2 regions of the Solwaraspora sp. WMMD792 genome follow, and region 2 is predicted to be linked to the other one. Evidence: riboswitches for the same ligand, from Rfam matches in the RefSeq annotation. Region 2 holds a riboswitch; the other holds the start of a gene.
What was found. A riboswitch is a leader RNA that binds a small molecule or an ion and turns the genes downstream of it on or off. The one in region 2 is predicted to bind thiamine pyrophosphate.
Positions count from the first base shown of each region.

Region 1: it holds a riboswitch for thiamine pyrophosphate, as region 2 does, so the genes downstream of both, O7629_RS18505 (ECF transporter S component) here and O7629_RS30830 (thiamine phosphate synthase) in region 2, are expected to answer to the same signal.

Region 1 covers NZ_JARUBH010000009.1:3,891,017-3,902,477, reverse strand. Annotated here, with positions in the region: gene O7629_RS18510 (ABC transporter ATP-binding protein) at 1-1,077, opposite strand, end outside; gene O7629_RS18505 (ECF transporter S component) at 1,157-1,756, opposite strand; TPP riboswitch at 1,753-1,858, opposite strand; gene O7629_RS18500 (permease) at 2,131-3,087, shown strand; gene O7629_RS18495 (TIGR03943 family protein) at 3,084-3,863, shown strand; gene O7629_RS18490 (DUF6328 family protein) at 3,943-4,485, shown strand; gene O7629_RS18485 (hypothetical protein) at 4,468-5,073, opposite strand; gene O7629_RS18480 (Fur family transcriptional regulator) at 5,165-5,605, opposite strand; gene O7629_RS18475 (metalloregulator ArsR/SmtB family transcription factor) at 5,652-5,951, opposite strand; gene O7629_RS18470 (metal ABC transporter permease) at 6,053-6,970, opposite strand; gene O7629_RS18465 (metal ABC transporter ATP-binding protein) at 6,967-7,728, opposite strand; gene O7629_RS18460 (metal ABC transporter substrate-binding protein) at 7,725-8,804, opposite strand; gene O7629_RS18455 (DUF6703 family protein) at 8,895-9,152, opposite strand; gene O7629_RS18450 (antibiotic biosynthesis monooxygenase) at 9,184-9,525, shown strand; gene O7629_RS18445 (hypothetical protein) at 9,812-10,282, shown strand; gene O7629_RS18440 (glycine--tRNA ligase) at 10,354-11,461, shown strand, end outside.
Region 2 covers NZ_JARUBH010000009.1:6,608,324-6,619,784, forward strand. Annotated here, with positions in the region: gene O7629_RS30810 (ATP-binding cassette domain-containing protein) at 65-1,741, shown strand; gene O7629_RS30815 (aldo/keto reductase) at 1,770-2,750, shown strand; gene O7629_RS30820 (DUF5753 domain-containing protein) at 3,041-3,757, shown strand; gene O7629_RS30825 (DUF397 domain-containing protein) at 3,744-3,944, shown strand; TPP riboswitch at 4,312-4,423, shown strand; gene O7629_RS30830 (thiamine phosphate synthase) at 4,418-5,089, shown strand; gene thiO (glycine oxidase ThiO) at 5,086-6,249, shown strand; gene thiS (sulfur carrier protein ThiS) at 6,240-6,440, shown strand; gene O7629_RS30845 (thiazole synthase) at 6,446-7,216, shown strand; gene O7629_RS30850 (thiamine phosphate synthase) at 7,225-7,809, shown strand; gene thiD (bifunctional hydroxymethylpyrimidine kinase/phosphomethylpyrimidine kinase) at 7,809-8,693, shown strand; gene thiC (phosphomethylpyrimidine synthase ThiC) at 8,765-10,357, shown strand; gene O7629_RS30865 (hypothetical protein) at 10,339-11,461, opposite strand, start outside.

The sequences.
Region 1 (11,461 bases), 2.7 Mb from region 2:
CGTGGTGGCGACGAACTGGTGCTCCGGGTTCTGGAACACGTTGCCGATCCGGCGGACCAGCTCCGGCGCCCGCCACCGGTGCGGGGCCGGACCGACCCGGCCGTCGCCGGTCAACGCGGCGGTGGCCCGGACCGCTCCGTCGGTGGCCGCGACCAGCCCGCCGAGCAGCAGGGCCAGCGTGGTCTTGCCGGCACCGTTGGGCCCCAGCACGGCCAGCGCCTCGCCAGCGCGTACCGGCACGTCGTCGGAGAGCGGGGCGAGCCGGGGCACCAGCCCGACCCGGTCGGCGATCAGCAACGGCTCACCGGCCGGGGCGGCGGAACCACCGCGCTGCGGCAACGGCTGATCGGGCACCCAGACACCGTCGGCGGCCAGTTGCCCGCCGTACCGGTCGAAGATCTCGTCCGGCTTGCCGTCGGCCCGCACGCCGCCACCGGCGGACAGCACCACCACCCGGTCGACCAGCGGCAGCGCCTGCGCCACCCGGTGTTCGACGATCACCAGCGTGGTGTCCCGGTCCCCGTCGAGCGCCCCGGCGACGGCGTCGCGGACCAGGTCGGCACCGGCCGGGTCCAGGTTCGCGGTCGGCTCGTCCAGCAGCAGCAGACCCGGCCGCAGGGCGAGCGCCCCGGCCAGGGCCAGTCGCTGCTGCTCGCCGCCGGACAGCGCGGCCGTCGGCCGGTCCCGGCCGTACCGGAAACCGACCCGGGCCAGCGCGGCGTCCACCCGTGGCCAGATCTGCTCGGCCGGCACTCCCCGGTTTTCCAGCCCGAAGGCGACGTCGTCGCCGCTGCGCGCCATCACCAGCTGGCTCTGCGGGTCCTGGAAGACGATGCCGACCCGCTCGCGGGCCTTGCGCGGGTCGAGCCCGTCGACGGTGACCGTGCCGGCCTGCTCGCCCGAGTCGGCGGGCAGCAGCCCGGCGATCGCCGCCAGCAGCGTGCTCTTGCCGGCCCCCGACGGCCCGAGCAGCAGGACCCGCTCGCCGGCATCGACGCTCAGGTCGACGTCGCGGACCGCCCAGGCCCGACGGCCGGCGTGCCGCCAGCCGAACCCGCGCAGCTCCAGCCGGCTCACGACCTGGTCAACCCCAGCTCGATCGCCACGGCCCCGGCCGGCCCCGGCCGGCTCATCCGGTGGTGCGGCCCCGGCCGGCTCACACCGTGGCGCGGTCGCGGCCGGCGGGGAACCGGTCGAGCACCCCGGTGCGCGCCAGCGCCCGGGTCAGCGCCACGCTGCCGGCACCGGCCAGCACGATCGCGCTGACCACGGTGACGATGAAGATCGGAATCCGGAAACTGACCAGGTCGTACGGCGCGTAGTAGCGGATCTGGTCGAAGATCGCCGCGCCGAGCCCGGCGGCCGCACCGGCGGCCAGCGCCACCGGCAGCCGGAACGAGCGGTACGCCACCGCCAGGAAGACCAGTTCGGCACCGACCCCCTGGGCCAGCCCCTGCACGATCACCACGGCGCCCCACTGGCTGCCCAACGCGGCCGAGACGATCGCGGCGACCAGCTCGCAGAACAGCGCGGCCCCCGGTTTGCGGATCACCAGTGCGCCGAGCACGGCCGGCACCAGCCACACCCCGTACAGCACCGCCTGAGCGGGCGGGAAGAAGGTGAACGCGGCCTCGGTGGCGGTCCAGATCAACCCCCACAGCCAGAAGACCACCCCGAACGCGACGGCGATCACCGAGGCGACCACGATGTCGACGGTCCGCCAGCTACGGTCGGCGGGCAAAGATTGCTGCGGCATAGCTCGCTCCAACTCCCTGCGCTGGCATTACCCAGATCAGGTTCGAGGGTCTGCGGGACTCCCCGCACTCTCAGCGCTACGTGCGCTCCCCTGTGGGACATCAGGTTGTGCCACCGACGCTAGCACCGGTGGCACCTCAGGGACAGTGGGCGCGTCTCGGTGTGGTGGCCGGCACCCCTGCGCGGGTTATCGTGAACTGCCCGCCTTCACACCAGCGAGGGGACCAGCCCGCCGTGACCGCTGCCGATCGCACCGTGACGCGTCGGACGCGCCCAGGCGACGAGATCGACTGGGCCGCACCGGCCGACGACGACCTGCCCGGGCCCGGCGGCGGCGCCGGGCCGCCCGGTGGCCCACGACCACCCCGACGCCGGCTGTTCGGTGACCGGGTCGGCTCGGTGGAGGTGCTCGCCTTCCTGCTGATCGGGCTGGTGATCTTCCGCGAGCCGTTGGCCAACCTGATCTCCGACCCCCGGCTGCAGACCTGGACCACGGTCTTCGTCTCGGTGATGGTCCAGGCGATGCCGTTCCTCGTCTTCGGGGTGGTGCTCTCCGCGGTGATCGCGGTCTTCGTACCCCGGTCGTTCTGGGCGAAGGCGCTGCCGAAACACCCGGCGCTGGCGGTGCCGGTGGCCAGCGCCGCAGGGGTGGTGCTGCCCGGCTGCGAGTGCGGCTCGGTGCCGATCGCCGGGTCGCTGATCCGTCGGGGCGTGACACCGGCCGCCGCGCTGGCATTCCTGCTCGCCGCCCCGGCGATCAACCCGATCGTGCTGGTGGCCACGGCGGTCGCCTTCCCGAACAACCCCGAGATGGTCGTCGGCCGGGGCGTCGCCAGTCTGCTCGTCGCGGTCGTGATGGGCTGGCTGTGGCTGCGGCTGGGGCGCACCGACTGGATCCGCCTGCCGCACCGGCCCGACCTGGACGACCTGTCCCGGGCGCGGGCGTTCTGGGCGGCGGTCCGGCACGACATCATGCACGCCGGCGGGTTCCTGGTGATCGGGGCGATGGCCGCCGCCAGCATCAACGTGCTGGTGCCGGAGCGCTGGCTGCAGACCCTCGCCGACAACCCGGTGCTGTCCATCCTGGCGCTCGCCGTACTCGCCGTGCTGTTGTCGATCTGCTCCGAGGCGGACGCCTTCGTCGCGGCCTCGCTGTCGCAGTTCTCGCTCACCTCACGGCTGGTCTTCCTGGTCGTCGGCCCGATGGTCGACCTGAAACTTGTCTCGATGCAGGCCGGCACGTTCGGGCGCAGATTCGCGTACCGGTTCGCTCCGGCGACATTCCTGATCGCCGTCGTGGTGGCGGTCGCGGTGGGGACGGTGCTGTTGTGAACAAGCAGGCTCAAGGCGTGGTACTGCTGCTCCTCGGCGGCGCGGTGGTCCGGGCCAGTGTCACCGACATGTACCTGCGGTACGTCAAGGAAGCGCTGCAGCCATTCCTGATCGTCGCCGGCCTGCTGCTGATCGCCGCAGCGGTCATGACGCTCTGGCACGACCTGCGGCGGCGGTCGACACCGGCCCCGGCCGTCGGCGTACCCGCCGGGCACGGCCACGCCGCCGACGACGGGCACGGTGGCACCGCCGACGACGGCCACGGCCACGCCCATCACGAGCCGAGGGTGGGCTGGCTGCTGATCCTGCCGGTGCTCGGGCTGCTGCTGGTCGCCCCGCCGGCGCTGGGTTCGTACGCCGTCGCGCAGGCCGGCACCGCGTTGAGCAGCGAGCAGGCATCGTCGGACTATCCGCCGCTGCCGGACGGCGATCCGGCCGAGATCAGCGTGCTCGACTATGCCTCCCGGGCGATCTTCGACGAGGGCCGGTCGCTGGACGGGCGCAACGTACGGCTCACCGGCTTTGTCACCGACGGCCCGGACGGTGAGCCGATGCTGGCCCGGATCGTGTTGTCCTGCTGCGCCGCCGACGGCCGGCCGATCAAGGTCGGGATGGACGGCAGCGCTCCGACCGGGCTGCCGGCGGACACCTGGATCGAGGTGGTCGGCCGGTACAGCGACCGGATCGGCACCGACCCGGTGAACGGGGCCAGCATCCCCTACCTGGCGGTCGAGTCGTGGCAGCAGATCGACGCACCCCGGCAGCAGTACGAGTAGAGGTTTTCCGCCGTGGCGTCCGGGGCACATTGCTGACCGCCAGTTGAGCGTGGGCGGTCCGGCAGGAGGACGAGCGGACGTGGACCGGGAGACCGAGAAGGAACGCTGGCAGCGCAACTTCTCCGATCTGCTGCAGGAGCTCAGGGTCGCCCAGACCGGGGTGCAGATCCTCTTCGCGTTCCTGCTGACCTTGCCGTTCAGCAGCGGGTTCCCCGACACGAACGGGTTTCAACGGGACGTGTACGTGGTGGCGCTGCTGGCGGCGGCGGCCGCCGCAGCGTTGATCATCTCCCCGGTGGCGTTCCACCGGGTGCTCTTCCGGCGTGGCCGTAAGCCGGAGCTGGTCCGGTTCGCCCACCGGATGGCCAGCGGCGGCCTCAGCCTGATGCTGGTCGCCATGGTCAGCTCGGTGCTGCTGGTCACCGACTTCATCCTGCCCCGACCGGTCGCGTTCGTGCTCAGCGGCCTCACCGGGGTGTGGTTCCTGATCTTCTGGGCCGCCCTGCCGTTCGTGCACCGTGGCTGGCTGGACGGCGACGAGGAGGACGACGAGGACGAGGGTGGCGACGGTGGTGCCGACGGTGGTGCCGGGCGCGGCGGCCGGTCAGCGCCGGCCACGTAGGCCCAACGCCCGCAGCTCCAGCTCCGCCAACGCGTCGGTGACCGCCGGGTCGCCCCGCCGCCACCCGGCGGCGACGTCCGGGCCCAGCGCGGCGATGGTGCCGATCGGGCGGGTGGCCAGCGCCCGCAACGCCAGCAGATCCGACCCGGCTGGTACGTCGCGCAGTCGGGCCGCCGCGCTCGCCCGCCGGATCCAGCGCACCCGCAACGGCAACCAGCCGAACAGCACCAGACCCAGCGGGAAGACCAGCACCGTAGCGGCCAGCACCAGGGCCAGCTCACCGACCAGGTCCTGCTGCTCCTGCCCGGCGGCGGCGACCGAACGGGCCGCCCCGGCGGCCTGCTCGAACGGCCCGGTCAGCTCGTCGCCGACCAGTGGCACCCGGCCGACCCGGCCGCCGACGTCGGCGAGGTTGTCGGCCAGCCCGGTGCCGGCGTTCTCCAGTGTCCGACCAGCGTCGGCCAGCCCACTGACCCGGTCATGTAGCCAGCTGGCGGCACGGATCCACAGGTAGACCCAGACGACGACGATCAGGTCGGTGGCGAGTTGCCGGGCGGCGCGCGGAAAGCGGTCGGCGTAGATCTGCATGCGCACAGCGTGCCGTACGAGGACCGGAATCGCGCGTGCGCAGTCCCGCCAGCCGGGCCCGTGGAGTGCCGGCAGCCGGCGGCCTGCCCGGTCACGTCGTCGGGGTACGCCGGGCGGCGCATTTCGGGCAGGTCCCGAAGATCTCCATCGTGTGGCTGACCCCGACATAGCCGTGCTGGGCCGCGATCCGTTCCGCCCAACTCTCCACCGCCGGCCCGGCCACCTCGACCGCGCTGCCGCACGAGCGGCAGACCAGATGGTGGTGGTGGCCCTGACTGCACCGCCGGTACAGGTGCTCGCCGCCGGGCGGACGCATCACGTCGACCTCGCCGGAGTCGGCCAGCCCCTGCAACGTCCGGTAGACCGTGGTCAGACCGACCCGGTCGCCCCGCTGGCGCAGCATGGCGTGCAGCTCCTGGGCGCTGTGGAAGCCGGCGAGCTCGTCGAGGATGGCGCTGACCGCGCTGCGTTGCCGGGTGTTGCGCACCGTCGAGGGCTCCGCGGTGCCGGGCGTGGTGTCTCCAGTCCTCATCAGGGCCTCCGGGACGTGTTCTGCCCGGGACGGGGCCGGCGGCTGCTCACCGGACCTCCCGGGCATGGCTGACAGCGTCCGCGACGATGTGCGCGACGTGTTCGTCGACCAGCGCGTACGCGATCTCCCGGCCACGTCGGGAGCCGTGCACCACCCCCGCGCCCCGCAGCACCCGCAGATGCTGGGACACCAGTGGCTGCGGCGCGCCGAGCTTCTGCACGAGTTCGTGGACACACCGCTCGCCCTGGGCGAGCTCGGTCACGATCGCCACCCGCAGCGGGGCCGAGAGCGCGCGCAGCAACTCGCTGGCGCTCTCGTACCCGTCGTAGCCGTTGGCCATCGTCACCCCGCAACGGTAACCAATACCGGAGCCGGATCGGCAGGCAGGCGGCTCAGCGGTGCTCGCCGACGGTTCAGGACCACGCCAGACGGGACGATCCGGGACACCTAGGCAGGACGTTCCGGGACCATCTCGGCGGGACTGTCCAGGACCACCTCGGGTGGCTCGACCTCCCGGGGCTGCCGGCGGTGAACGGCCAGCGTGCCGGCCCGGCGGCGCAGCAGCCGCCACGTCCCGGCACCGACGGCGGTGGCCGCGAAGGCGGCGATGGCCAGGATCACGATGGTCGCGCCCATCGCGGTGTCGGCGGTACCGGCCAGCCACACCCCGCCGCCGGCGGAGGCCGTACCGATGATCATCGCCATCGCCATGGTGCTGCGGAAGCCCCGGGTGATCTGCTGGGCGGTCGCCACCGGGACCACCATCAGCGCACTGACCAGCAGCAGACCGACCGCCCGCATGGCGATGGTGACGGTCACCGCGGTGGTCACCGCGATCAGCAGGTTGAGGGTGCGCACCGGCAGGCCGGAGACCCGGGCGTACTCCTCGTCGTGGCAGATGGCGAACAGCGCCGGCCGCAGCAGCAGCATCGCGGTCAGCACGACTGCGGCCAGCACCACGATCACCCACAGGTCCTCGACGGAGGCGGTGGTGAGCGAGCCGAACAGGTACGCCATCAGGTTGGCGTTGCTGCGGTCGCCGGCCAGCCCGACCAGCATCACCCCACCGGCGATGCCGCCGTAGAAGAGCAGGGCCAGCGCCATGTCACCGGAGGTACGCCCGCGTTCGCGCAGCAGCTCGATGGCGACCGCCCCGACCGCGGCGGCGATCACGGCGGTGAGCACCGGGGAGCGGTCCAGCAGCAGACCGACGCCGACGCCGGTCAGCGCCACGTGGCCGACGCCGTCGCCGATCAACGACATCCGACGCTGCACCAGATAGATGCCGAGGGCCGGGGCGGCCAGACCGATGACCAGGGCCCCGATCAGGGCCCGGATCATGAACTCGTACTGGAAGATGCTCATGCGCTCCACATCCGGGACGGCTCCACCGAAGCATGCGGATGGACGTGGTCGTGTCCCGGGTCCGCGTGGTGGCCGGCCGGCGCGGGCACCGGGCCGTCGTGCACCACCTCGCCGTGGTGCAGCACCACGGCCCGGTCGATCAGCGGTTGCAGCGGACCGAGCTCGTGGGCGACGAGGAGCACCGTACCGTTGCCGGCCACGAACGCGCCGAGCGCCCGGGCGAACGCCTCCTGGCTGGCCGCGTCGACCCCGGCGGTGGGTTCGTCGAGCACCAGCAGCTCCGGTTCGCCGGCCAGCGCGCGGGCGATCAGCGTCCGCTGCTGCTGGCCGCCGGAGAGCGTGGCCACCGGGTCCCGGGCCCGGTCGGCGAGGCCGACGGCGGTCAGCGCCGCAGCGACAGCGGTGCGGTCGGCGGCGCCGGGCGGCCGCAGTACGCCGCGACGGGCCAGTCGGCCGGAGGCGACCACCTCGCCGACGGTGGCCGGTACGCCGCTGCCGGCACCGAGCCGTTGCGGGACGTAGCCGATCCGGTGCCACTGCCGGAACCGCCCGGCCGGCACCCCGAACAGGTGCACCGAGCCGCCGCGCAGCGGCACCAGCCCGAGCGCGGCGCGGATCAGGGTCGACTTGCCGGAACCGTTGGCACCCAGCAGCGCGACGACCTCACCGCTGGTCACGGTGAGGTCGACGGAGCGCAGTACGGAGCGGTTGTCGTAGCCGACCGCTCCGCGCGATACCTGGACGACGCTGGCGGTCACGAACATCCCAGGGCGGCGGTCAGATTGTTCAGATTGTTGCGCATCACCGAAAAATAGTCGTCATCGGCGTCCGGCTGCAGTCCCTCGATCGGATCGAGCACCGCGGTCTCGGTGCCGGTCTCGTCGGCGATGGTCTCGGCGACGCTCGGGCTGACCAGGGTCTCGAAGAAGATCGTCGTCGCCTGGTGCTCCCGGGCCTCCTCGATCACCTCGGCGAGGCGCTGCGGCGTCGGCTCGTCCTCCGGGCTCAACCCGGTGATCGCGATCTGGTCGAGTTGGTAGCGGACGGCCAGGTAGCCGAAGGCGGCGTGACTGGTGATGATCTCCCGGCGCTCGCAGTCGGCCAGCCGCTCGGCGAACTCGGTGTCCAGGGCCTCCAACTCGGTGCGCAGCGCGGCGGCGCGGGCGGTGAAATCGGCGGCGTGGTCGGGGGCGACGGCGGCGAGTCGCTCGGCCAGCGCGTCACCGACGGTGGCGAACCGGGTGGGGTCCAGCCACAGGTGCGGGTCCTTCGCGCCGGTCTCGTCGGCGTGGTCGTCCGCCTCGTCGGTGTGGTCGTCGGCGGGTTCCTCGGTGTGCTCCGCCTCGTTGGCGTGGTCGGCCTCGTCTTCGTGGCCCGGTTCCTCCTCGGAGCCGTGCCCGTCCTCTTCGGGGTGCTCGTCGGTGCCGTCGTGGTCGTGGCTGTGCCCACCGTCGGTGGCGTCCAGCAGCGGCTCGACCTCCACCACGTCGAAGGAGTGGTCACCGGCCTCCTGCTCCACCGCGGCATCGACGGCGGGCTGGAAGCCACTCAGATAGACGACCAGGTCGGCGTCGCTGACCTCACCGACCTGCCGAGGGCTGAGCTCCAGGTCGTGCGGCTCCGCTCCGGGGGGCGCGAGACCGGTCACCGTGACGGCGTCGCCGCCGATCCGTTCGGCCAGGAACTGCAAGGGGTAGAAGGCGGCTACCACGCCGACCGTTGCGTCGTCGGCGGACCCGTCGCCGCCGTCCTGGGCGCAGGCGGCGGTGCCGCCCAGGACCAGCAGGGCACCTGCGGTGGTGGCGACGGTACGGCGGAAGAGGTGGCTGTGCATCGGGCAACTGTCCGTGGCGACGATAATGATTGTCAAAAACGCATGGTTGCATGATTCGGTACCGGCCGCGACGAGTGGCCCGGAAGCGGGCTAGAAGATCTTGGCGAGGGCGACCGCCACCAGCAGGGTGAGCGCCACCAGGCGAAACATGCGCCCGGCGGCCGGCACCGCCGGCCAGCTGCGACGCAGCAACCAGACCAGCCCGGCGGCCAGCACCAGCAGCGCCGTCGCGCCGACGACGCCCGGCGCGAAGAGCCCGACCAGGACGAGCACCAGGGCGGCGAGGAACGCCCCGGTCGGGCTGATCGGCCCGGGGCGGACCGGCGGCGACGGTTGCGTAGGCTGCATCCGACCGACTCTAGTCAGGAGGGGACTCGACGTGCTGGTGGTCAACCGGTTCGCCGTGCCGGAGGCGGACACGCCCGGCTTCGTCGATCGCGCCCGGGCCGCGTTGCGGGCCCTGGCCGGCCGCCCGGGGTACCGGCGCGGCGCACTGACCCGGGCGCTGGAGGACCCGCACCGCTGGTGCCTGGTCACCGAATGGGAGTCGGTGGGCACCTACCGGCGGGCGCTCGGCTCCTTCGAGGTGAAGGTGGACGCGACGCCGCTGCTCGCCGAATCGCTCGACGAGCCGTCCGCGTACGAGGAACTGGTCACCGCCGGGCCCGGAGAAGAACCCGCAGCCCACAGCAGTGACCGGGCGGCGGAGCCGGGACGGTGAGCCGGCGGGCACTACCCTTTGCCCCATGACCGATCCCGGACCGGCGCAACCGCGCCCGCCGTCCGCCGTGCCCGACGAGGCGTCCCCGTGGCAGGCACCCTCGCCGTGGGCTCCGCCGGACCGCCAGCCGCCGCAGCCTGCTGCGACCGGACAGCCTGAGGCCGCACCGGACACCACGCCGGCTGCCGGCCCGGTGATCCCGGTGCCCGGCTCGGTGACTCCGGTGCCCGGCCCGGTGACCTCGGCTGCCGGCCCGGTGACTCCGGTGCCCGGCCCGACCTACCCGGTGCCGGCTGGTCCAGGAGTCGCGCCGCCGTTCGCCGCTCCGCCGGCCGAGGGCCGTACCGCGCGGGTCTGGATCGGGCTCGGGGTCGCGGCGCTCGCGCTACTGCTGTGCTGCGGTGGTGGCACCGTCGCCCTGGTCGGACTCATCGTCACTGGCGCCGAAGCGATCGACGAACAGGCCCGGATCGCGGTCGGCGACTACTTCGAAGCGGTGAGCCAGCAGGACTTCGGCGCTGCGTACGACATGCTCTGCGCCGAGGCGCAGAGCCGTGAATCGGCCAGCGAGTTCGCCCGGCGCCTCGCCACGGAGCCGGAGATCACCGCCTACGAGGTCGGTCAGGTCTCGGTCACCAGCCGGATCGTCGTACCGGTGGAGGTCGACTACGCCCAAGGCGGCGGGGACACCCTGCGGGTGTCGCTCAACCAGGACACCGGCACCGGTGAGCTAGAGGTCTGCGGCGTCGAAGGGTAGCCTCCGAACATCCGTCAGGATCAGCCCGTCCGCACATCCCCGCCGGCCGCCAGCCGGTGTAGGAGCAGCGCATGCCAGCCGACCGCATCGACGCCGTGGCCAGTCTCGCCCACCGGCGTGGTTTCGCGTTCCCGTCTGGTGAGGTCTACGGTGGCCAGCCGGTCGCCTGGGACTACGGGCCACTCGGCGTGGAGCTCAAGGAGCATGTCCGCCGGCAGTGGTGGCGCACGGTGGTGCAGCACCGCGACGACGTCGTCGGCCTCGACGCGGCGGTCATCCAGGCGAGGCCGGTGTTCACCGCGTCCGGCCTGCTCGACACCTACACCCAGACCCGGGTCCGGTGCCGGGCCTGCGACCTCACCCAGCCGCTGGACCGGATCGTCGAGGCGTTCACCGTACGCCGGGAACAGCCGGCTGCCGCACTCGCCGAGCTCGCCTGTCCGAGCTGCGGCAGCCGGGGCAGCCTCACCGACCCGCAGCAGGTCAGCGGGCTGCTCGAGGTCTCGCCGGACCGTCCGGGGCCACCACCGGATCGGTACTACCTGCGGCCGGAGGCGGCACCGGGCACCTTCGTGAACTTCGCCAACGTGATGATCGCCGCCCGCAAGAAGCCGCCGTTCGGCATCGCCCAGGTCGGCCGGGTCTTCCGCAACGTCGTCGGCCCCGGCGAGTTCCTGCTGCGCAGTCACGAGCGGGAGCGGATGGAGCTGGAGTACTTCGTCGAGCCCGGAACCGACGACGACTGGCTGGAGTACTGGGCGCAGCAGCGGTGGGACTGGTACGTCGACCTGGGTCTCGCGCCACAGCAGTTGCGCCGTACCGAGGTGCCCCTCGCCGGCCTGCCGCAGCACGCCAAGCGGATCGTCGAGATCGAATTCCGGCTCGGTGGCGCCTATCAGGAATTCGTGGTGCTGGAAGGGATCACGAACCGCGCCGACTACGATCTGACCGCGCACGCCAAGCATTCCGGTGCCGACCTTTCCTATTTCGACCAGGACCGGGGCGAGCGGTGGGTGCCGTACGCGATCGAGCCGGCGGCGGACCTCACCGCGACGGTCTTCGCTCTGCTGCTGGCGGCGTACGACGAGGACGAGGCACCGAACACCAAGGGCGGCGTCGACAAGCGGACCGTGCTGCGTCTCGACCCGCGGATCGCGCCGGTCAAGGTCGCGGTGCTGC
Region 2 (11,461 bases):
GACGCCCAGCCGGCGGCGCGAATCTCAGCTGCCGACGACAGGCCCGATCAGGCACCATGCCTGGGTGGGATACGTGGACGTGGCCGCGGTGGGGCACACCCTGCCGGATGGTCGGGAGCTCTTTGCCGACGTGTCGTTCCGGGTCGGTGAGGGTGCGAAGGTGGCACTGGTCGGTCCGAACGGCGCCGGCAAGACGACGCTGCTGCGGATGGTCGCCGGTGACCTGCCGGTGGCCACCGGAGCAGTCGCCCGCGCCGGCGGGCTCGGCGTGATGCGGCAGTTCATCGGCATGATCGGCGACGACCGTACCCTCGCCGACCTGGCACTGTCGCTCGCCCCGCCGCCGCTGCGGGCCGCAGGAGAACGGCTCGCCGCCGCCGAACGGGCCGTGCATGCCGCGGAGGCCGCCGGCGCGACCCCGGCCGCCGCCGAGAAAACCCAGATCGGGTACGCCAACGCCCTCGCCGCCTGGGGCGAAGCCGGCGGCTACGAGGCCGAGGTCGTCTTCGACACGGTGGCCACCGCCGTGCTCGACCTGCCGTGGGAACGGGTCCATGACCGTCCCGTCCGGACACTCTCCGGTGGACAGCAGAAACGGTTCGCGTTGGAGTTGCTGCTGCGTGGCACCGACGAGGTGCTGCTGCTCGACGAGCCGGACAACTTCCTCGACGTACCCGGGAAACGGTGGCTGGAGCAGCGGCTGCGCGAGTCGACCAAGTCGGTGCTCTACGTCTCGCATGACCGGGAGCTGCTGGCCCAGACCGCCGACCGGGTGGTCGCCGTCGAAGGCGGCTCCGCGTGGACCCATCCGGGCGGCTTCGCCAGCTGGCACTCCGCGCGGGTCGCCCGGCACGCCCGGCTGGAGGAGCAGCGTCGCCGGTGGGACGAGGAGCACGAGAAGCTGCGCGAGCTGATGCTGATGTACAAGCAGAAGGCGGCGTACAACGACGGGTTGGCCTCGCGGTACCAGGCCGCGCAGACCCGGCTGCGCAAGTTCGAGGAGGCCGGCCCGCCGCCGCTGCCACCGAAGGACCAGTCGCTGCGGATGCGGCTGTCCGGCGGCCGCACCGGCAAACGGGCGGTGATCTGCGAGCAGCTGGAGCTTGACGGGCTGACCTACCCGTTTGACCTGGAGATCTGGTACGGCGACCGGGTCGCGGTGCTCGGCGCCAACGGCACCGGCAAGTCGCACTTCCTGCGGTTGCTGGCCCGGGGCGGCACCGACCCGGACCCGGCGGCCGGCCCGATCGCCGGCGCGACGCTGGCCCCGGTGGCCCACGACGGCATGGTCCGGCTCGGCGCCCGGGTGCGTCCCGGCCACTTCTCGCAGACCCACGACCGGCCGGAACTGCTCGACCAGACCCTCGCCGACGTACTGTGGCGCGGCGACGACCACCGCGACGGGATGGACCGGCACGCGGCGATGGCCGTGCTGTCCCGCTACGACCTGGCCGGCCAGGGCGACCAGCGGTTCGGCACCCTCTCCGGTGGCCAGCAGGCCCGGTTCCTGGTGCTGCTGCTGGAGTTGTCCGGCGCGACCCTGCTGCTGCTCGACGAGCCGACCGACAACCTGGACCTGGCGTCGGCGGAGGCGCTGGAGGAAGGGCTGAAGGCCTTCGAGGGTACGGTGATCGCGGTCACCCACGACCGTTGGTTCAGCCGGTCGTTCGACCGGTTCGTGCTGTTCCAGGGCGACGGCGAGGTGGTCGAGGTCCCCGAGCCGGTCTGGGACGTCCGTTGACCGTCGTAGGCTGGCCGGTGTGACTGAGATGATCTACCGCCGGTTGGGCAACTCCGGGCTGATGGTGTCGGCGGTCGGGGTCGGCTGCAACAACTTCGGCCGCAAGCTCGACGCCGCCGGCACCCGGGCGGTGGTCGACGCGGCGATCGACGCCGGGATCACCCTGTTCGACACCGCCGACATCTACGGCACGCCTTCGGGCGGTTCCGAGGAACAGCTCGGGGCGGCGCTGCGCGGCCGCCGTGACGACGTGGTGCTGGCCACCAAGTTCGGCATGGACATGTCGGGGATGAACGGCGTCGACCACGGGGTACGCGGCTCGCGGCGGTACATCGTGCGGGCCGTCGAGGCGTCGTTGCGTCGACTCGGCACCGACCACATCGACCTGTACCAGTTCCACGAGCCGGACCCGGTCACCCCGATCGAGGAGACCCTGCAGGCCCTGGACGACCTGGTACGCGGCGGCAAGGTCCGCTATCTGGGCTGCTCGAACTTTGCCGGCTGGCAGATCGCCGATGCGGCGTGGACCGCGCGTACCGGTGGGCTGTCGCCGTTCGTCAGTGCGCAGAACGAGTACAACCTGCTGGACCGGCGGGTGGAGCAGGAAGTGGTGCCGGCCTGCCAGCGCTTCGGACTGGGGCTGCTGCCGTACTTCCCGCTCGCCGACGGGCTGTTGACCGGCAAGTACCGCCGGAGTGAGGCGCCGCCGCCCGGCAGCCGGCTGGCCGGCGAGAGCAGCCGGTACGCCGCCCGGCTCGCCGGGGCGCCGTGGGACGTCATCGAGGCCCTCGACGCGTACGCCGCGAAGCGAAACCTGCCGCTGCTCACCGTCGCGATCGGCGGCCTGGCCGCGCAGCCGGCCGTGGCGTCGGTGATCGCCGGGGCGACCACCCCCGAGCAGGTACGGGCGAACGCCGCCGCCGGGACCTGGCAGCCGGACGCCGCCGACCTCGCCGAACTGCGGTCGATCCTGCCGGAGCCCGCCGGCCCCGGCGGCTCGCTGAGCTGACCGGAACTGCATCCACAAGATCATGTGAGGCTCAGATACCCTACGTCGCGCTCGTAAGGTATCTGAGCCTCACATGATCTTGTCTCCTCGGCTGGACTTCCGCCGATGATCAATTAGCGGTTCAGCAATGGCGTCGTGGCGTTGTGGTAGAGATATGTCCACTCGATAGTGAATGTCGTCTGTCGATCATTCTGTCGTCGGTGAGTGGCATATCAGGAGGTGGCAACGTGCCCGCAGCATTGTTGAACTCGTCGGTGCCGCGGCGGCAGCTCGGTCGGGAGCTGCGTCGGTTGCGGGAGCGGCTGGCCCGTGTTCCGCAGACCACGGCGGCTCGGGAGTTGGAGTGGTCGGCGACCAAGCTGCTGCGGATGGAGCGCGGTGAGGGCTGGTGGCACGACTACGCCAGCATCCCGTCCTGGTTCGAGCTCTACATAGGTCTCGAAGAGGCTGCTTCAGCGCTCCGCCAGTACCACACGTGCTTCGTCCCTGGCGTGTTGCAGACCCGCGAGTACGCGACTGCGGTGTTCAGCATGAACCAGGACGAGGTACCTGCCGAGGAGGTCGAGCGCAGGGTCGAGGTGCGGATGCGCCGCGCGCGGCTGCTGACCCGGCTCGAGCCGTACCTGCCCAGGTTTGACATCCTGCTGGACGAAGCGATCCTGCGCCGGCCGATCGGCGGTGCACAGATCATGGCTGGCCAACTCCGGCGTCTCGCCCAGGCCAGCGAACTGCCGAACGTCTCGATCCGGGTGCTGCCGTTCAGCGCAGGGCTACATGCCGGTCTGATGGCCCACGGTTCGTTCATAGTTCTGGATTTCCCGGAAAAATACGAACCGACCACTGTCTACGTGGAGGGTCTGACCGGCGCGCTCTTCCTGGACCGGCCGGACGAGCGCGACAGCTATGCTTGGAGCTTCAGCGGCGTGGGTGATCTGGCAATGGACGAGCAGCGCAGCCGCGATCTGCTCTGGCGGACGGCGAGGGAGTACGACGGTGATCGACTTTAGTTCCGCCAACTGGCGGAAGATCAGCCGGTCGAACAACCAGGGCCAATGTGTCGAGGTGGCTGACGGGCTGGGCGGGGTCGTCGGGGTGCGGGACTCGAAGGATCCGGCTGGTCCGGTGCTGGTGATCGCCCCGGCAAGCTGGTCGAGCTTCGTCGCCGCCGCGAGGGCTGGCACCTTCACCAGCTAACGCTTCTGGGTCCGGCCGACCAGAGGATCGCGTAGGGCGGCCGTCGCCAACGAGCGCATGTGGTCCTGGGTGCAACCACGGGTCTACCACACGTGGTGTTGGAATCCGGCACGCCAGACGCACAAAGGGCCCGCGTGAGCGGGCCCCAAGGCGGCTGCGGGAACCCCGAAGGGCCTCCTGCGCTACCGAAAATAGCATGACTACCGGTAGTCACCTGCGCCAATGACGCATCCGGGCTGCGCGTGATCTTCGTCCGTCCAGCTGATGGTGAGCCTGGTCACGGCCGACAGCGGCGGGGTGGGCAGCGACCGAAGGTTGCCTCGGATCGGCCCTTGGCGGATCGACGAGACCGTCGTACGGTAACAGGCAAGTAACCCACGGGAGCCCGGTGCACCGGGCTGAGAGGGAGGCTGACGCGGCCTCCGACCGTCGAACCTGATCCGGGTAATGCCGGCGCAGGGAGGAGCGTTGCCGTGCCGTCCCTTGGGCGACTGCATCTGATCACCGACACCCGACCCGGGCGTGACCCGCTCGGCGTACTGCGGGCCGCGCTCGCGGCCGCGCGGTCCGCCGACGCCGCCGCCGACCTGGTCGTGCAGGTCCGGGTCGAGGACGACATGTCGGACCGGGACGCATACGAGCTGACCGGCCGCGCGGTCGCCGAATGTGCCGCGTACCAGGTGACCTGCCTGGTCAACGACCGGCTGCACGTCGCGCTCGCCACCGGCGCGGCCGGCGCGCACGTCGGCGCGCTGGACCTGCCGGTCGACGCCGCCCGCCGGGTGCTCGGCCCGGACGCGGTCCTCGGCGCCACCGCCCGCGACCCGGCCACCGGGCGGGCGGCGGTCGCTGCCGGGGCGACGTACCTGGGGGTCGGTCCGTGCTACGCCACCGGCACCAAGACCGGGCTGCCCGACCCGATCGGGCCGGCTGGGCTGGCCGCCGTCGTCGCCGCCGTCGACGTACCGGTGGTGGCGATCGCCGGGATCACTGTGGACCGGGTGCCGGACCTGCTGGCCGCCGGGGCGCACGGGGTCGCGGTGGTCGGCGCGATCGCCGCCGCCACCGACCCGGGGCGGGCCACGGCTGAGCTGCTGGCGGCGGTACGGCAACGGCCGGCCGCCGCCGACGGAGCGCCGGCATGACGGTGACAGGCAGCGGAAACGCCAACGGCCGGGCCGATGTCGCGGTGGTCGGCGGCGGGCCGATCGGGATGAGTATCGCCTGGCGGTGCGCCAAGCGCGGGCTGCGTACCGTGCTCTACGATCCGGCACCCGGGTCCGGGGCGTCCTCGGTGGCCGCCGGGATGCTCGCCCCGGTCGCCGAGTCGCACTTCGGCGAGGCTGAGCTGACCCGGCTGCTGGTCGAATCGGCGGCCCGCTGGCCGGCGTTCGCCGCCGAGCTGACCACCGTCACCGGCCAGGACATCGGCTACCGCACCGACGGCACGCTGGTCGTCACGCTCACCGGCGACGACCGGCGCGAGGCGGAGCGGCTCTGGGCGTACCAGCAGAGTCTGGACCTGCCGATCACGCTGCTGCGCGCCACGGCGCTGCGCGAGCGCGAACCGGCGCTGGCGCCGAGGGTGCGTGGCGGTGCGCTGATGCCTGACGACCACCAGGTCGACCCGCGTCGGCTGGTCGCGGCGTTGGACACCGCGTTGGACCGGGCCGGGGTGACCGTCGTCCCGCAGCCGGTCACCGATCTTTCCGCACTGGACGCGCGGGTCGTCGTGGTCGCCGCCGGCTGCGGATCGGCGGCGCTGACCGGGCTGCCGGTCCGCCCGGTGAAAGGCCAGATTTTGCGGCTGCGGGCACCCGCCGGCGCCGTCGGGTTCCGGCACGTGATCCGGGGGTACGCCGACGGCCGGCACGTCTACCTGGTGCCGCGCGCCGACGGTGAGGTGGTCGTCGGCGCCACCGTCGAGGAGCGCGTCGACACCACCGTCACCGCTGGAGCGGTGCTGGAGTTGCTGCGCGCCGCCGCCGACCTGCTGCCGGAGATCGCCGAGTACGAGATGGTCGAGGCACAGGCGGCGGCCCGGCCCGGCACCCCGGACAACGCGCCGCTGCTCGGCTGGCACCAGCAGCCCGAGGTCAACTCGGCCGGCGGCACCGCAGGCCGGGAAGTGCTGGTGGCGACCGGGCACCACCGGCACGGCATCGTGCTGACCCCGGTGACCGCCGACCTGATCGCAGACCTGGCGGCCGGGGGCGACCCGGATCCGGCGCTGGCACCGTTCCAGCCGGCCCGGTTCACCGCCGCGACCAGCGAGATCGCGAGGGAGGAGCAGCCGTGGAGTTGATCGTCAACGGGGCACCGATGACCGCGCCGACCGGGACTTTGCTGGTCGACGTCGTCCGGGCGGTCACCGACCGGGCACGCGGCGTCGCTGTCGCCGTCAACGGTGAAGTGGTGCCGCGCAGCGGCTGGTCGGCCGAGCAGCTGTGCGACGGCGACCGGGTCGAGGTGCTGATCGCGGCGCAGGGCGGGTGAGTCGGATGCCGTTCACCGTTGCCGGGCACAGTTTCGACTCCCGGCTGATCCTCGGCACCGGCGGTGCCGCCAACCTGCACATCCTGGAGCAGGCGATCACGGCCAGTGGCACCGGGCTGGTCACCGTCGCGCTGCGCCGGGTGGACAGCGCCGCCACCATGCACGGCGGCCTGCTCGACCTGCTGGAGCGCTGCGGCGTACGGCTGCTGCCGAACACCGCCGGCTGCTACACCGCCACCGAGGCGGTCAAGGTGGCCCACCTGGCACGCGAGGCGTTCGACACCGACTGGGTGAAGCTGGAGGTCATCGGCGACGAACGCACCCTGCTGCCGGACGGCGCCGAGCTGCTGCGCGCCGCCGAGCAGCTGGTCGACGACGGTTTCACCGTGCTGCCGTACACCACCGACGATCCGGTGCTGGCCCGCCGGCTGGCCGACGCCGGCTGCGCGGCGGTGATGCCGGCCGGCGCGCCGATCGGCTCCGGGCTGGGCATCCTCAACCCGCACCACATTCGACTGATCCGTCAGTCGGTGGACATCCCGGTGGTGCTGGACGCCGGGGTCGGCACCGCCTCCGACGCCGCGCTCGCGATGGAACTCGGCTGCGACGCGGTGCTGCTGGCCAGCGCGGTCACCCGGGCCGCCGACCCGGTCGCGATGGCAACCGCCATGCGGTACGCCATCGAGGCGGGTCGGTTGGCCGGCCGGGCCGGGCGGATCCCGAAGCGTTTCCACGCCCTGGCATCCACTCCGGACGAAGGGCGGCCCGAACTGTGAACGGGATCATGCTGCTCACCGATCGCCGGCAGACGGCCCGGTCGCTGCCGGAGGTGGTCGCGGCGGCGGTGGCCGGCGGACTCCGGCAGGTGGTGCTGCGGGAACGCGACCTGCCCCGGGCCGAACGCGCCGCGTTGGCCGACCGGCTGCGCGGCATCCTCGCCCCGGTCGGCGGGACGTTGATCGTCGCCGGCCCCGACCCGTTGGGCGGCGACGCGGTGCACCTGAGCGCCGCCGGGCCGTACCCGCCACCGGCGTTGGGGCTGGTCGGCCGCTCCTGCCACGACGAGGCCGAGCTCAGCCGACTGACCACGGAGGACTACCTGACGGTGTCGCCGGTCTTCGCGACCGCGTCCAAGCCCGGGTACGGGCCGCCGCTGGGTCCGGCCGGGCTGGCCCGTCTGGTCCGAGTGGCCGCCGACCGGCCGGTGGTCGCCCTCGCCGGGGTGACCACGGCGGAGCAGGTCGCCACCTGCCGGGCGGCCGGTGCCGCCGGGGTGGCGGTGATGGGCGCGGTGATGCGCGCCGCCGACCCGGCGGCCATCGTGGCGGAGTTGGTCGCGGCTGCGTCACCGGCCGAGGTGAGCAGCTGATGGCCGGCGACCGAGGTGGGCAGCTGATGGCCGGCGAGCAGGCCACTCCGGTGGTGGCGATGACGATCGCCGGCTCCGATTCCGGCGGCGGCGCCGGCATCCAGGCGGACCTGAAGGTCTTCGCCGCGCTCGGCGTCTACGGCACCAGCGCGATCACCGCGGTGACCGCGCAGAACACCACCGGCGTCACCAGCGTCCATCAGCTGCCGGCAGCGCAGGTGCTCGCCCAGATCGAGGCGGTCCGCGCCGACCTGCCGGTGCGCGCGGTGAAGACCGGCATGCTCGGTACGGCCCGGATCGCCGGGGCGGTCGCCGCGCTGGCCCGAGCCGGGGAGCTGCCGAACCTGGTGGTCGATCCGGTGCTGGTCTCGACCAGCGGGCACCGGCTCGGCGTGGTCGGCGCGGTCGAGCGGCTGCTGCCGTACGCCCTGGTCGCGACACCGAACCGGGCGGAGGCCTCGGCGTTGGTCGGCTGGCCGGTGCGGACCGTCGACGAAATGGCGCGGGCCGCCGCCGAGCTGGCCGCCGGCGGACCGAGGTTCGTGGTGGTCACCGGTGGCGACCCGGACGGTACGTCGACCGACCCGGCCTCGGCCGACGTGGTCGCGACGGCGGACCCGGCGGTCGACGTCGTCGGCACCGCCGACGGCGGCTGGCGGCTGGCCGGCGGGCGGCTGGACACCGGCAACACGCACGGCACCGGGTGCAGTTTCGCGGCGGCGGTGGCCGCCCGGCTGGCGCTCGGCGACGACGTACCGGCTGCGTTGATCTACGCCAAGGAGTACGTCGCGCGGGCGCTCGACGGCGCCCGGAACTGGCGGTTGGGCTCCGGTCACGGACCAATAGACCACTTCGGATGGTCGAATCAGCTGGCGGCCACCTGACCGTAGGCAACCACCTGAGAGAGAGCCGGCAACCGCCGGACAGTCGGCAACTACCTGAAGGAGGCCCGCTGATGCAGGCTCGGCGCAAGGTGTACGTGCAAGGATCGCGACCGGACATCCAGGTGCCGTTCGCCGAGGTGACCCTCACCGGCGACAACCCGCCGGTGCGGCTCTACGACACGTCCGGCCCGGGGTCGGACCCGCAAATCGGGCTGGCCGCGCTGCGCGGGCGGTGGATCGCCGAGCGCGGCGACGTCGCCCCGGTGCGCGGTGCCGGCACCCCGCTGGCCGGGGCGGACGGGCGTCGGCCCACCCAGTTGGCGTACGCCCGGGCCGGGACCGTCACCCCGGAGATGGAGTTCGTCGCGCTGCGGGAAAACCTTCCGGCCGAGGTGGTACGGGAGGAGATCGCCGCCGGACGTGCGGTGCTGCCGGCCAACGTCAACCACCCGGAGTCCGAGCCGATGATCATTGGTGGTCGGTTCCTGGTGAAGGTGAACGCCAACATCGGTACCTCGGCGGTCTCGTCGTCGGTGGCCGAGGAGGTGGAGAAGCTGACCTGGGCCACCCGGTGGGGTGCGGACACGGTGATGGACCTGTCCACCGGCAAGCGGATCCACGAGACCCGCGAGGCGATCGTGCGCAACTCGGCGGTGCCGATCGGTACGGTGCCGATCTACCAGGCGTTGGAGAAGGTTGGTGGGGATCCGGTCAAGCTGAGCTGGGACGTGTTCCGGGAAACCGTGATCGAGCAGGCCGAGCAGGGCGTCGACTACATGACGGTGCATGCCGGGGTGCTGCTGCCGTACGTGCCGTTGGCGGTCGACCGGGTCACCGGGATCGTCTCCCGGGGCGGGTCGATCATGGCCGCCTGGTGCCTGGCGCACCATCAGGAGAATTTCCTCTACACCAACTTCGCCGAGCTGTGCGAGATCCTGGCCCGCTACGACGTGACCTTCTCGTTGGGTGACGGGCTGCGGCCGGGGTCGATCGCCGACGCCAACGACGCCGCGCAGTTCGCCGAGCTGCGGACGTTGGGCGAGCTGACCTCTGTGGCGTGGGAGCACGACGTGCAGGTGATGATCGAAGGCCCCGGCCACGTGCCGATGCACAAGATCAAGGAGAACGTGGACCTGCAGCAGGAGCTGTGCCACCAGGCGCCGTTCTACACGCTCGGCCCGCTGACCACCGACATCGCCCCGGCGTACGACCACATCACGTCGGCGATCGGGGCGGCGATGATCGGCATGTTCGGTACCGCGATGCTTTGCTACGTCACGCCGAAGGAGCACCTGGGGCTGCCGGATCGCGACGACGTCAAGGCCGGAGTGATCGCGTACAAGATCGCGGCGCACGCGGCCGACCTGGCCAAGGGACACCCGGGAGCGCAGGCCTGGGACGACGCGTTGTCCAAGGCGCGGTTCGAGTTCCGCTGGGAGGACCAGTTCAACCTGTCGCTGGACCCGGAGACCGCCCGGTCCTACCACGACGCGACGCTGCCGGCCGAGCCGGCGAAGTCGGCCCACTTCTGCTCGATGTGCGGCCCGAAGTTCTGCTCGATGAAAATCACGCAGGATCTGAAGGAGTACGCCCAGCAGGGCATGAAGGACAAGTCGGATGAATTCGTCGCATCCGGTGGCCGGGTCTACCTGCCGTTGGCCTGATCGTCGGCGCCGCTACGGCTCCGGCTGTCGGCACCGTTACGGTTCCGGTCCTCCGCACCGTTACGGTTCCGGCCGTCCGCGCGGCGGGGCTGCCGGCGCAACTCGCTGACCCAGTCCACGTGTTCGGCGTCCTCGTCGGTCAACGCCGGTGGAGGCGCCGGCCGCCGCTGGCGCATGAACCGTGGCCGGGGAATCCGGCCGGCCGCAGGTGCGGTGGGCGGTGCGGCGACCGGTTGCGGTGCGACCGGTGGTGGTGCGACCGGCTTTGGCGTCGGCCGGTCGACGCCATCGGTCACCGGAGTCGGTGTCGGTGTCGGCGGCCCGTCCGGCGCGATCGGGGTCGGGTCGACACGGGGGGTGACCGCCGCGGGTACCGGCGGCGGACGGTCGCCCGGATGCGACTGCGCGGCGACCGGCACCGGTGACGCTGCGGTCGGGCCTGATCGGACTGGGCCTGATCGGACTGGGCCTGATCGGACTGGGCCTGATCGGACCGGGCCTGATCGGACCGGGTCCGGTGAGGTCAGGCTCGGTGTGGGCGGGTCCGCTGCAGGCGGGTGTGACGCCAGCGGGTCGGGCGTGGGCCGGCCCGGCGTCGGCGGGTCCGGCACAGGCGGCGCTGCCGGACCGGGTGACACCCGCCCGACGAATGCCGAATCGGCGGGAATCTTTTCAGATAGGGCAATTTCCCCTACCGATTCTCGGCTCTCGGACGAGCTATCGGCGGGTCCGACGGTCGCTCCGACAGCGGGCGCGGGCGTCCCACTCGCGGGCACGGGTGCGGGCGTTCCGGTTGCGGTGCTGGCCCGTCGGCCGGGCCGGCGCACGGCAGCCACGGTGATCGAACCGACGACTCCGGCGGCCACCGCCAGCAGCGCCGCCCAGTAGGGGTCGTCCTGGTAAGGCCCGGCGCGGCCGGCCCCGGCGGCCAGGTACGCGGCGTCGAGGACCGCCGGTCCGGCCATTCCGGACACCGCGGTGGCCACCGTCGGCGCCGTCCGCCATCGGGCCAGCCCGCTCACCGCCGCACCGAGCACCAGCGCCAGCGCCGGCAGCAGCACGAACAGCTGCCAACCGGAGTCACCCGGGTCGAGCATGACCGGT